Regions from separate parts of the Paenibacillus sp. N3/727 genome, predicted to be linked through region 2. Evidence: a T-box and tRNA genes for the amino acid it is inferred to sense, from the RefSeq annotation. Region 2 holds a T-box; the other holds one or more tRNA genes.

Region 1 (7,173 bases), 2.0 Mb from region 2:
TGTAGGCCGACGGAGATAGACCAAATTCTTTTTTGAACTTTCGACTGAAATAAAATTCGTCTTTATACCCCACCATGTGCGCGACTTCCTTAAGAATGCGTCCTGAACCCAACATTAATTGTTTCGCCTTATTCATTCTGACCTGAGCCAGATATTCCATCGCACTAAGACTATACGTTTTTTTAAACATATCCATATAATATTTGGGACTGAGTTCGGCCATACCGGCAAGCTGGTCAATCGTCAATTCTTCATGATAGTGATTGTCCATGTATTCTCTGCTCCGTTCCAATCCCTGAGTTTTATCGCTCTTGACATTCAAATTGCCCAAAAATAACATCTCTTGCAGTAATTCTTGAAAATCCAGCTGAGCCCGCCATTGTTTAAAATCATCATCACTTCGAAAATGCTCATATATGGATCGACAGAACAAACTCAATCGATCTGCTGAGCTTAGCGTCAATGCACCATTGTACTGAAGTATTTTTTCGGCATCAGCCTCCTCCAGCTGTCTCCTGCATAATGATTCTTTATAGAAGTTAAAATAAATGACGGCAACAGACACCGATTCCACACCATGCCTGTTTATTCCGAAAGTTGTACCACCCGGGCAAAAGTAAGCAAATTCTTTTCCCATCCGATTTTTACGATCTTCTCTTTCCAGAGAAGCCTCTCCTCCGAGCAAAACAACGAGTGCTGGTTGAAGCGTAAGCCGCTGTTCCAGATGCATGCCTTCCAGAGTGAACACTTCTATATTCCACAATTTGATTGTCAAAGAGTTGAATGTTGTGTGCTGCTTTCCTTTGCCGTTACTGTCTTTCCTTATATTCAATATCAAAACAAATTCCGCCCTTATGTGAGAATGGTTATCATTATCATATAAATAACATATTCCTAGTCACTCTGTCCAGAAAGCTACTGCTATTCTTCTGTAGCCTGTACAGTAAGAAATAAAACAGCCATAGCCGGGTTCAGCCCCAGACTATGGCTATTCCTAATTACTTATGAAGGTTCTATTTTGCAAAATTTGTTAATAAAACTCTTTACCCTAGGAGTCAGAAGTAGCTTCTCCGCCCTTCCTGCCAATTTCCTGATAGAACTGTCTACTGTGAGAATTTGACGTTGCCTTGCCACCCTTGCGGCCGATCTCCTGATAAAATTCTTTATTATGGTTCTTGGCTGTTGCTACTCCACCTAACCGTCCTGCTTCTTCACGGCTCATTTTACCAGTGTTGTTTCTAGCCATTACGAATCACTCCTTATAGGTTTTTGGGAAGTTGCCTGTCCATGGTATCCTATTAACCGCTGGACCAAATATGAAACATCATTTACTTCTCAAGGAAGCCCCTGCTAACCCCTCGTTCGGACCGTTAAAAGACCCATTTCCAAATGAAATTGGAAATGGGTCCTAATAATTAAAAACCTATAAAGTATTGCCGATATTCAGCAATTGTTTTTTCAAATCGAAATCCTTAGGTTCGCGATAACGCCATTTCGCCCCTTTTTTAATCCACTCTTCAAGATATGCTATATAGGTATATCCTAAATCATCATCATGATATCCAAATTGAAAGCCGCAACATGAGCAACGTATATAGGTCTTATAACCATATTCGTCTATCGGTGGTTCATCAAGCTTGTCGTATCCGCATACTAAACAAGTATAATATTTCATTGTTTTAGCTCCTTTAATTATTGTCTTCTCCAATAAGCAATTACTTGTTTAGGCTTATAGTAAGTTTTAATTACGTCCTTTTTAGAAAGAATACCAAATTCATTGGTTCGTGGGTTATAAAATAATTTATCACCATTGGGCCTGCTTTAGTTGAATAAGCCCCTATCAAGCTGGTGGAGGATAAACGGAAAAAGGAGCAACTAAGCAGGAAACATCTCCTGCATAAACGCCAAAAAAAGCTCCTGCAAAAATGCAGGAGCTTTTTAGTATGCGGTAGAGAGGACTCGAACCTCCACGGGTATACACCCACTACCCCCTCAAGATAGCGTGTCTGCCATTCCACCACTACCGCATATTAAAAGGGTTAAATCTGTAAAAAAATGGTGAGCCATGAAGGACTCGAACCTTCGACACCCTGATTAAAAGTCAGGTGCTCTACCAACTGAGCTAATGGCTCTCGATGACAATCAAAGTGGCTGCCATAAAAGTTAATTTGTGCTTCGACGAACCGTTGGGGTTCTCAAAGTAAAATATGGTGACCCGTAGGGGATTCGAACCCCTGTTACCTCCGTGAAAGGGAGGTGTCTTAACCCCTTGACCAACGGGCCTTATTTTCAACATCGCCGTGACGACAAGATTGAGTATAGCATAAATAGAAAACTTATGACAAGCTTTTTTTATATGTTTTTCAAAAAAATTTTAGGTTTAATCCTTCATCAAATTTAGCCCAAAAATTTCGTTGCTATCGATTCCTCTATCACGGTATTCCCTTTACTTTAAGTAATATCTTGAACTTATAACATCAAATTATTGACCATCTATAATGAATTTCTGCTCCATCTTCTACGAGATCGGAATATTTATCAATCGCCACCTATAGCTCTAAAACACGTTTAATTTGTTGAAAATGGTGAGTATCATGTTTTACTAGACCGTTATAATAATCGAATAAATTCAAACGCGTTTGACCAATATTGAATTCTTTACACCAATCTGTAAGGGGCATTTTATCTATTGCACCAATAAGTTCTTTTCTTACCGCAACAAATTTATTTACTAACATTTGTTTTTCATATGTTCTTGCTTCTGCTGCAGCTTGTGAGTTCATAGCTTCTACATCTGGAACCTTTGGTAGGACCCCTTCCGAAAATAAATGAGGAATTCGTTTATGTACAACTTCATCCCAAAATACTAAATGTCCTATTATTTCCGCTATCGACCATTTCCCAGTATCTATTGGACTCCTCCATTGATTTTCAGTGATACAACTTAAACTCTCAACAAATTCAATCGAATTAGAATAATGGTCAATAATTTTCGATTTCTCTTTAGTCATACACCAGACCTCCTTCTCTAAAAAACTCATTATATTATTAATTATACTTTCGTTGATGGCTTGAATTAGTTAAAGTAATGAGTTATCTATGTCGCGCACAGGATATTCGAGCTTTCTACTGCGAAGTATTAAAGAATCTATTATTCGTTGTTAAATGAAATATAATTCAAGAAATCAAACGATGTCAACGATGGAGATGGATACTCTCCCGTTGGTCGAGACTGCGAAGCGTTTCCTAAGGATGTGAACGCGCCGACGCCCCCTCTTTTGAGGGTTCTCATCCCTTTACATACAAAAATGACCCATCGTATATGCTATAGGTCATTTTCTAATCGATGTCATTCAGAACGGAGAGAGAGGGGTACTCTCACTTCGTTCGAGACTGCGATGCTGATCCTACCGATGCCTATGCTCCGACGAACCCTTAAAAGGGTTCTCATCCCTGTACATACAAAAATGACCCATCGCATATGCTACAGGTCATTTTCTAATCGATGTTATTTCTAAACGGAGAGAGAGGGATTCGAACCCTCGCACCGCTTACGCAGTCTAACCCCTTAGCAGAGGGTCCCCTTATAGCCACTTGGGTATCTCTCCAAATGAATGGCTCCCCGAACAGGACTCGAACCTGTGACAACTCGATTAACAGTCGAGTGCTCTACCAACTGAGCTATCAGGGAACGTTATGATGTAACTGAATATTAATTTACCATGATGTGCGCTTTCAGTCAAGCGGCAGAAGACGAAGACGACCACTGCAGCGACCACAGCGGTAACGTGCTGGATCCATTTTTCGTTTGCGCTTGTATTCTGTTCCACAATCCACACACCGCAGCACATAGCGATAGGGCTCTGGTTTTCGTTGTTTATCGCGCGGTTTTACAATTGCTTTACAGAAGCGGCTGCCACCTACAGCCTTAAGCAGTGTTTTGAAATCGGAATCACGATGCTTATATCCCCGTCCTGCCAGATGTAGATGATAATGGCATAACTCGTGCTTTATGATCTTCTCCACTTCTTCTCGCCCATGAATCTCAAGCTGGTGAGGATTAATTTCTATATTGTGGCTCTTCATAAAATACCGCCCGCCTGTGGTGGAAAGCCTACGGTTAAACAAAGCACGGTGTTTAAATGGAACACGAAAACTTTTAATCGAGATCTCCTCCACCCAAGCCTGAAGCTCTTCGTTGCTCATCTCATGCATAACGTCTGCCTTCTCCCTTTCCGCATTTCTTTATTCGTGCACACGACACGCGAAGGATACTACTTGAATTTTAACTTCTCTCTAAGCTACACTGTCAAGTAAGGATGATGCAAATGAACGGCTTTCGTCAAACGATCAGAATGAATTTTGCAAATAATCTGAAGCAGGAAAGTATGGAGGGAGAACTTACAATCATGCCGAACATGCGTTATGTAATTTTACAGCTGAACGATAAACTGCAATACGTGGAAATGCCTTCGGATTACGCTTACCAGCTTAGCGCGCTCAATCTGCGGCTCAATAAGGAAATCAGCAAGCTGACTACACCGGACAAGCCGGATCTGCCGCTCGCCGTAGCTGAATGTGATAACTTGGACTTGCTTCAGGAATCTGCGGAAACGGTCAGTGGTCTTGACTACATAAATGAATTGGAACGCACCTTTGCTTCCCTGGATGAGATTCATTATCCGCTCATATCTCTGCTCACTGAAATTCGCGCCTTACAGGCACAGCTGGAGCAGTGGTATGAAGAAGAAGCCGTTTAAAAGTAGGTAGACCTGCACGCTTTGGGCGTCTTCCCCATATGCTATCCATAACAGACGGATCGCAAGAGGAGGAGATACCCTTGCCGCAATGGCTCTGCAATCAACTGACACGTGCCTTTCGCAAAAAGGACAGACGCCAAATAAAACTACTGAACGAGTGCTGGTTCTTTTACCGAAACTCCCCGGGTGAGAGCTCGGATGCCCAATAAAGGGTGTGCACCATATTATCCAAATCAGGTATGCGAACAAGCCAGACCAAGGATCTGGCTTGTTTTAGTTTGTTGCGAGATATTTTCAAGTTTATTCCCGCTCATTCAAAACTACACGTTGAAGGCCAATCTCTTAACAAGAAGCCCCAATCCAGCACTGGATTGGGGCTTCTTGTCATTCTTATTGGTCCTTCGGCTTACGCATGGTCAAACCGACGCGGCCTTTTTTCAAATCTACATTCAATACCCATACGGTCACATTGTCACCGACTGATACAACATCCATTGGATGTTTGACATATCCATCGCTAAGCTGTGAAATATGAACTAATCCATCACTCTTGATACCGATATCAACAAAGGCACCAAAGTCGATCACGTTGCGGACGGTCCCCTGAAGCTCCATACCTGGCAGCAAATCTTCAATCTTTAACACATCCGTGCGGAAGATCGGAAGCGGCAGCTCCTCCCGTGGATCACGGCCAGGGCGCTGGAGGCTATCCAGGATATCCCGCAGAGTCGGTACACCGACATCCAGCTTCACAGCCAGATTTTCGGTCGCTTGTCCATCCAGGAGTTCAGCCAACTCTTTCGTTCCAACTTTGTCCGAGCTAACATTGAGCTCTTTGAACAACCGGTCCACTACAGGATATGATTCCGGGTGAATTGGCGTACTGTCTAGCGTATTATCCCCGCCAGAAATCCGCATGAAGCCCACACATTGTTCAAAGGTCTTAGCCCCAAGACGAGGCACCTTCTGAAGCTGCTTCCGGCTGACAAACTTTCCGTTCTCTTCCCGGTATTTCACAATGTTCTTGGCGATTGTCGCATTTATACCCGCCACATAAGACAGCAAGGATGGAGAAGCCGTATTAACATCAACACCGACATGGTTAACCGCAGACTCTACAACCGCCTTCAGGCTTTCCTCCAAATGCTTTTGCGATACATCGTGCTGATACTGTCCCACACCGATCGATTTCGGATCAATCTTCACCAGCTCAGCTAGCGGATCTTGAACACGACGGGCAATCGAGGCTGCGCTGCGCTCTGCTACATCGAGATCAGGGAACTCCTCTTGGGCTAGCTTGGAGGCTGAATACACACTTGCTCCCGCTTCATTAACGATCAAATACGCCAGATCAGGATCGCCGATGTCAGAAATAACCTCAGCAACAAACTGCTCCGTCTCCCTGGATCCGGTACCGTTTCCGATAACAATTAGCTGGATTCCATATTTGGTAATGAGCTCTTTAAATTTGGCGGCTGCCTCCCGCTTTTTATTGTTCGGAGGCGTAGGGTACGTCACAGCTACTTCAAGCAGTTTACCTGTATCATCCACCACAGCCAGCTTACAGCCCGTACGGTAAGCCGGGTCAACCCCAAGCACACAGCGTCCCTTCACCGGCGGCTGCAGCAGCAGACTGCGCAAATTCCCCGCAAAAATAGAGATAGCCTGGTTCTCACCTTTCTCCGTCAGCTCACCTCGAACTTCCCGTTCAATGGAAGGGGCTATCAGGCGCTTGTAAGCATCCTCAATAACCGCATTCAAAATATCGGATACCACAGATGTGCCGCTTAATACCTGTTTGCCAATATATCCGTGAATCGACTCGGGCGGAACCTCCAGACCAACCTTGAGGATATTCTCACGTTCCCCACGGTTGATAGCGAGGATACGGTGAGGCGGCATTTTTTTGGCCAACTCACGGTATTCATAATAGTTCTCGTAGACGGACTCTACTTCCTTATCCTTGGCTTCGGAGGTCAATATGCCGTGATCCATACTATAGCGGCGCACCCAGGAACGTATTGCTGCATCATCAGCGATATTTTCCGCTAAAATGTCCATTGCGCCTTGAAGCGCTTCTTCCGCCGTAGCCACTCCTTTTTCTTCATCTACATAGTTCGCGGCTTCCATCAGGGCGTCCCCTTGCTTCGGCTGATTCCAAATCCAGGAAGCCAAAGGCTCAAGCCCTTTCTCCTTCGCCACACTAGCGCGTGTCTTCCGCTTTTGCTTGTACGGACGGTACAAATCTTCCACTTCCTGAAGCTTCACCGCTTGATCAATCGACGATCTAAGTTCGTCGGTCAGTTTGCCCTGCTCATCTATAATCCGGATGACTTCCCGCTTGCGAACCTCCAGATTACGCAAATAGTTGGTACGGTCTTCGATATCACGAAGGCGGTTCTCATCCAGTTCC
Region 2 (7,173 bases):
ACCGTCGGCTCATCCATTATGATCAGCTTAGGTCTGTGAGCAATCGCGCAGGCGATATTCAGCCTTCTCTTCATTCCACCTGAGAAGCTTCTCGGATAGCTCCCCTGCCGATCCGCAAGGCCAACGAATTCCAAGGCTTCGATTGCGCTGCGTTTCAGCTCTGATCCCCTTAATCCATATAGCCCGGCAAAAAAGTGTACATTCTCATAAGCAGTCATATCTTCATAGATCGCTAAATCCTGGGGCACGAAGCCGATCGCCTGCTTCGCAAACCTACTGTGCTTGGCGATATTCCGGCCTATGATCTCGATTTCACCTTTCGTCGCGGAGAGCAAGGAAGCAACCATATGAATCGTCGTGCTCTTGCCTGCACCATTAGGCCCCAAAAATCCGAAAATTACTCCCTCTTGCACCGATAGCGATAAATTGTCCACGGCGGTATATTCTCCGAATTTTTTCGTTAACTGTTTGATTTCCAGCATGTTCACCGTTGTTTCACCCTCCCGTTAAGTCCGTTTCTGATGTTCTTATCGTACAAAAAAAGGACGTCCTTGCAGAAGTGCACAAGTTCATCCTCTTCCCATGAATTTATTCATGTAATCCCCCTTCAAACATTCATGGGGCATATGGTATTAACGTTGTGACCGAAAACCCCTGCGAACCGTCGACAATGACCTTTCCTCCTACTGCCGCCGCCCTTTCCTCCATTCCAATAATACCCAGTCCCTTCACGATCTTCCCTTTCCCTTGGCCATTGTCAGTAACTGTAGCCTTAATTAGTGTAGGTAGCACCTGAACATGGATTGAAACCGCGGTGGCTCCGGCGTACTTCATCATATTAGTGAATGCCTCTTTCATATTATCTTGGATGATCTTCCAATGGATCGGCGAGATGAAATCCATATTTCCTTCATAGGTAAATGCCGTACGGATCGGGTGGTTATCCGAAAATTCATCAATGAACAATTTCATTCGGTTAACGCCCATCTGTTCCGTAGGCGGCTTCATCTTCTTCAGATCGAAACGAATGCTTTCGATGCCCTCTTTCGATATATGGATAGCATTGTCCAGCAGCAACGACGCTTGGTCTGAATTGATCTTGATTAAGCGCTTCGCCGCCTCCATCTGGATCAGTGCGCTGGTCATCGCGTGTCCGATGTTATCGTGGATGTCCTGGGACAATCGGTTGCGCTCCTCCAGCTTAAGCGTATATTCCGCTTGCCGCAGAAACTCGTTATTTTCCTGCAGCTGAGTGTGCACCCGTTCAAGATCGCCGCGCATTCGCTCCAGTTCGGAGTGCTGTCCGCGCAGCTTGTTATCGTATAACTTTAGTGTGGAAAAATAGATCAGAGTCACTGCCGCAATGAGTATGTAGAGAAGCATTAGTTGCCGCGGCACGAGTAATAAGGGGATCATCATGAGGAGGGACGACGCAATTTCTTGTTTATCGACAAAGATTGACGCCAACTCGTAAAGATGAGCCGGAAGCAGAAAAATCACCAGCGGATGATCCTGGAACATGGCGATAGCTATTCCTATGGATAGCACAGCGACGAGGGGGCGAAAGCTCTCTTTTTTCAACATATAAAACAGCAGGTTCGTACTTAGATATAATAATACGGATAAAATATACCAGGGCGTTAAGCTCGTTTCGGATGATAGGGATTGGCCGATTGTAAAGACAAGTAGGGCCACTTTATAGCCGATCTTCAACAGTTCCGATGCATCTCTTGGTTCGCTCATCAGGTCAATTCACCTGTCAAATAGTAAATCGCGATTTGGGTGCGGTGCGTGAGGCCCGTCTTGCCTAATATAGAAGTAACGTGATTGGCAATGGTGCCCTCAGAGATATAGATCTGTTTGGAAATTTCCTTGTTTGTCCTTCCCTTGGCGATCAGCGCCATAATATCCAGTTCTCTTTCCGTAAAGAGGCTCTTGTCGATCCCGGGCCCTTGGTTAAGTGCGGGCGGCTCTGTGTCCTTCACCGTCTTTCCCCCAGCAACATCCGATTTCAACTTGTCTAATACCGTGTCCTGCAGCACATTATGACCGTAATACACGGTTTTAATCGCATCGCAGATCCGCTCGGGGTCGTTATTTTTCAGCAAATAGCCCTTGGCCCCGTATGTAATTGCATCCCTTATATATTCGTCATCATCAAACGTCGTCAAAATCAGCGGCCTTGTTGCTGTACGCTCGACGATCAGCTTGGTCGCTTCCACTCCGTTCATTTCCGGCATTCGCACGTCAAGCAGCGCTACATCGACCTCATGCCTCTCGCAATAAGCAACAGCCTCCTGTCCATTCTGAACCGTGGCCACAACCTCAAATCCTTCAAACGTGGTTAGAATAATTCTCATCCCTTCGCGAATGAATGAATTGTCGTCGGCAATAAGCACCTTAATGTTCGGCACAAATCACTCCCCCTTCCATTCCACTTATTATGCATTATGAAAGGCGTCAGCACCATACTGAGTATTCGGCAGCGTGGTTCAGTATGCACTGTTGGACAACGATTAGAAGGCGGTCAAAATTTCGCCCTACTTATGATACGGTTTAGCCCGATTAATCTTGAACACCCGTTAACGACTCCCGCTGTCATAGATGACTGTTTTAGCCGCACTAAAGGAATCTGTTATATATTCCGATATAACCATAACATATCCCCCTATAAAGATGTCGAACAGAACTTTGAGGGTCGTCTTACAAATATATTTGGTGTCATAGACTATATAGCCTACATTGTCTTTCTGTAAAAAATAAGTTGTTTTTCACCTCTCATCCTAAACGAAAAAAATGACCGGCGTTCGACCGGTCATTTCACTTTAAAATTTTATGACAACATAAATCTCTGCATTCGTTCAAAAACCCTATTTTCGCCCATTACTTTCATAATATCAAACAAATCAGGTGTATTGATTCTGTTAGTTAGAGCGACCCTGATTACCATCGCTACATCACCAACATGACCCTTGAAATTGTTAGGATTGGCTTTATATAGCTTCATATCTTTTGCAAATCCGAGTCTTACTGCAAGTTCTTTAATTTCATGGAACCAAGCTTCCTTTTCATTATTAAACCTATAAGTTTTACTGAAACCTAATACAATTTCTTTCGCAACATCAAAACCAACATTTGTAGGTAACTTATAGCCAGTCAATACATCCTTTTCAAACAATTCGTCATAAAAGAAATCTATCATTGGTTTCACATCTGACCACTTAGAATAATCTTTTCTTGGTTTTTCACTCGTTCGACCTATATTTAGAATGTTTACAGTGTATTCCATATTCTTGTCAATTAAAGTAAATAGCCCAGAATCAAATTCCTTTGACCAAGTGTATAAATGGTCAAATACTTGTTTACCCGTGAGCCTTGAGATAACATCCTTGCTGATGTCACCCAGTTTATTCATGTCTAATAAGGCACCACTGGCATTCATTTTGTCAGTATAGATAAAAAAGTCTCTAAATGATTTATGAGGGTTTGCCATCCTCCATTCTTCAAAGTCAGAATTGATGAGATTCATGAAGTATTCACTTATAGCCATTCCTGGGTATCCTTGTTCTTTGTAATACTCAGCGGTACCATCAAGATCCTTACGTTTGCTAAATTTCCGTTTAGAAGCTCCGACTTGCTTCATTATTGGAGCAATATGTCCGTATTCCGGTATTCTAAAACCTAAGGTTTCAAACAACTGAATATGGGTAGGCACAGATGAAAGCCATTCATCGCCCCTAATGACATGGGTTGTACCCATCAGATAATCGTCTATGGCATGAGCAAAGTGATATGTTGGTAACCCATCCGTTTTCATAATAACAATATCTTGGTCATTTTCAGGTAACTCAATCGGACCTTTCACCAAATCATGGTACTTTATTCTCGTATCTGATGACCCTAAAGATTTAAGTCTAATAACAAACGGTTTACCTTTTAAAATCTCTTCTTTGGCTTGCTGAAAAGAAATATCTCGATGTTTAGCCCATTGACCATAATAACCTGTTGTTACTTTTAAGTTCTGCTGGCTTATTCTTATCTTTTGTAATTCGTCCGTATCACAGAAGCAAGGATATGCTATTCCATTTCGAACTAAGTGCTTAATAAATACCTTATAGATTTGTATTCGTGAGCTTTGTTTATAGGGTCCATAAGCACCCTTTTCGCCACCTGATAAGGTAGGTCCTTCATCAAAATGAATCCCGAAGTATGCCAATGAATTGATAATGTTTTCGAGGCTGCCTTTTATTTCGCGTTTTTTGTCTGTGTCTTCGATACGCAGGTAAAATACTCCATTACTTTGGTGCGCTAATCTCTCCGATATTAAAGTTGCGTAAAGCCCCCCAATGTTTAATAAACCTGTTGGGCTTGGCGCAAAACGTGTTACCATAGCAGATGAAGACAAATTTCTTGGCGAATACAGTGAGTAAATATCAGATGGTAACTGCCCAACATCCGGAAATAACAGTTCTGCCATGTTCTCATTTGACATAATCATATCCCCTTATAGGTTCAAAATAAAAAAGCCCTTCATCCTGTAAAAGGACGAAAGGCTTGCTTCCGCGTTACCACCTAAATTGGTTAAAAAACCCGCTCATTATGCAACAATTCATTATCTTGCTGCACATTTCTTTAACGGGAAATCCCCGGTAGACCTACTCCAATTTTTCGGTCTACTACTCCAAGGCTTCATTCATTAAGCTCGAATACCCAATTTCACCAGCATGGGCTCTCTAAGATTCGAGTGATTAATTACTCTTCCTCTTCACTGCATTTTACAATATGTGGATATGCTTAGTGATAAGATAATTCATTATTACCAAATTGTCAAGAATCTATTCGGACCTCGAATATCCCAACCATGGTCCATGTTATGCTCCCTTTATTGCTTTCAATTTTCGAGGATGATCGCTTAGGAAAACTTCTCAAACTCGTTTTTCAACCAGTGCTGATTCTGATACGTAATATACTGTTTTCATCCGTATCAGTAAATCGACCAACTCTGGTCATATACGGAAATAGACGTAACTTAAGTGGTATATCTAAAGTATCTTCCGGTACACTTAACAACTGCCGATATTAAGTAACATTAAATAATCATCTAATCGGTTAAGAATATAAGTTCTTGTCCATTTCGGCTAACGATCGTCCCCTCGGCAGCCTCGTTGTCTTGATGTTGAGTTTTCGTTCCCCGTTTACTTAATCTTATAGATTATTACCTGCCCCAATCACTACTGAGAAGGTTCCTTTATCGTCGTACTACAAGATGACGATGAAGGTACCAGGCTTGGATTCGGGATCGAGAGTTGCAGCGAAAACATTCAAAGGGGATTTTATTTATTTGCAAGATCATCCATGGCTTGAACAGCTAGTTCAAATGCTTTAATTCTTCTTTCTAAAAGCGTTTTTTGAGGGCTACCCGCTTTTGACTTACCATAAATGTTCTCAAGTGATGGGAATAAACCAGTCAAAACATTGCGAGCTTCTGTTAAATCTTCCTCGGTGTAATGATGAGGTCTTAGATTCCAAGCAGCTTCTAGCATGGCTAAACCGATGTATAAAGATTTGAGACGTTTCTTTAATAAGGTAGTGTTAGCATCTTTCTGAGTCATATTAGCTAAGGCGTTTTCGGATTTACGGATTGTCGATTGGAAGGCTTTGATTGATTCCAATTTATCTTCATTTGATACGTTTTCCATTAGTGCTGGCCTCTCTTTGTCTCTGAATTATTTTGCTTGATACTCGTAATAATCGTTGAGAACCTGATTCCACTCATTCTATAGCTTCTAACCATAGTCAGAGAGTATTGGAAGGGTAATTTTATCGACAAGCAATTTCACATCAGGAATATCATTTTACGCTACTTAGAGGAATTGACCAAGTTTTTATCCGCTACCAAAAAGACGACAGTCTCCATTTCCGAAAAGTCATTAGGGCGCGCCTAAGATTAGCATTCCCCTCCCCCTTAAAGACTCACGTGCATGGTCTGTCGTTATAATTCTATCTCTAATTTTGGACTGTCAAACTAACCTTTTCGATTACAAATTTTAAAGACCATATCGATAACGAATTCCGGTAATTCGGACTTCGCCATTCCTGGCGAAATGATAGTCGAGCGGATATCCTAATTTGCTCTCTCACTAGAGGCGCCCTTAATAATGACTACACTTCCTTAATGCTTGACATAGGCTTGCCTTCAATACATAAGCTTAGTTTCAGGATCTATTTGACTATCTCGATGAAGCAAATTGGTCATCGTGATCCCAACGAGCAACGGCGGATCTGGCTGCTCGATATACAGCCATTCTAGTTTGATCGTACAAAGCTCGCCCTTATCTGAAATATGAAAGCTTCAGGGGCGCATGATTACTTGTAGCAGGCCATCCGGCTAACGAAAAGGATAGCTGAATAAAGTCACCACGGCAGCCAGCTAGAGCGATCGGTTGCTTTTTCATTTACTGACTGAATTGCATTTATGCTTTTAGACGCTTTATATCTTGTTTAGGCGGAAAGCCAAACATTCTGGAGTACTCACGGCTGAACTGGGAAGTACTTTCATAGCCTACTCGATATGCAACATCAGAGGCATCTGCAGACTCGGTTAATAATAGTCGCCAGGCTTCCTGAAGTCTCATTTGTTTTTGAAACTGAATAGGACTCATAGCTGTTACTTCTTTAAAGTGCCGATGAAAGGACGATATACTCATATTCGCTATTCTGCAAGGTCTTCGATCCGAAAAGAATGATTGTAATTGTTCATGATATGTCCAATAACACCTCTGATTTGGTGGATTGAACTCTCTTCTACTATAAGTCCCTTTAAAACATTCCCATACTGACCTTGCAGCACCCTATAAAGAATTTCCTTAGTAAACAGTGGAGCAAGCACAGGAATATCTTTAGGATTATCTAACAAACGAGCTAATCGGCAGGACTGTACCTAAAGTGATCCTGCGCTAGCCATACCTCCTTTGCCCCTTGTACTACCATACAAAAGGAGGGTTTGTATACTCCGTGGTTTGGTCTGGTCGCATTCGACCGATGCATGAAAAATAAGGACGGTATAGCAGTTTTGTGAACTCCGTCCTTTTCTGAATAACGTTCAATGATATAAACGAGCTCATTCTGCAGATTTGTGATTATTCCAGACATTTGATCCTCCTTATTCCGTCA

The links. The T-box of region 2 lies ahead of gltX (glutamate--tRNA ligase). A T-box ahead of a tRNA ligase gene usually reads a tRNA of that ligase, here a tRNA-Glu.
Region 1: it encodes a tRNA-Glu, which carries the amino acid that the T-box ahead of gltX (glutamate--tRNA ligase) is inferred to sense. The anticodon was not compared.

Annotation. Positions count from the first base shown of each region.
Region 1 is NZ_CP093336.1:5,217,657-5,224,829, forward strand. It holds gene MNQ98_RS24240 (AraC family transcriptional regulator) at 1-838, opposite strand, end outside; gene MNQ98_RS24245 (KGG domain-containing protein) at 1,049-1,246, opposite strand; gene MNQ98_RS24250 (hypothetical protein) at 1,424-1,675, opposite strand; tRNA gene MNQ98_RS24255 (tRNA-Leu) at 1,945-2,027, opposite strand; tRNA gene MNQ98_RS24260 (tRNA-Lys) at 2,057-2,132, opposite strand; tRNA gene MNQ98_RS24265 (tRNA-Glu) at 2,209-2,283, opposite strand; gene MNQ98_RS24270 (DinB family protein) at 2,550-3,011, opposite strand; tRNA gene MNQ98_RS24275 (tRNA-Ser) at 3,520-3,608, opposite strand; tRNA gene MNQ98_RS24280 (tRNA-Asn) at 3,616-3,691, opposite strand; gene MNQ98_RS24285 (SprT family protein) at 3,736-4,206, opposite strand; gene MNQ98_RS24290 (hydrolase/acyltransferase) at 4,410-4,760, shown strand; gene cmpA (cortex morphogenetic protein CmpA) at 4,841-4,969, shown strand; gene MNQ98_RS24300 (Tex family protein) at 5,151-7,173, opposite strand, start outside.
Region 2 is NZ_CP093336.1:3,250,603-3,257,775, forward strand. It holds gene MNQ98_RS14830 (ABC transporter ATP-binding protein) at 1-488, opposite strand, end outside; gene MNQ98_RS14835 (sensor histidine kinase) at 616-1,743, opposite strand; gene MNQ98_RS14840 (response regulator) at 1,743-2,360, opposite strand; gene gltX (glutamate--tRNA ligase) at 2,834-4,492, opposite strand; T-box leader at 4,539-4,778, opposite strand; gene MNQ98_RS14850 (hypothetical protein) at 5,334-5,699, opposite strand; partial or broken gene MNQ98_RS14855 (AraC family transcriptional regulator) at 6,474-7,152, opposite strand.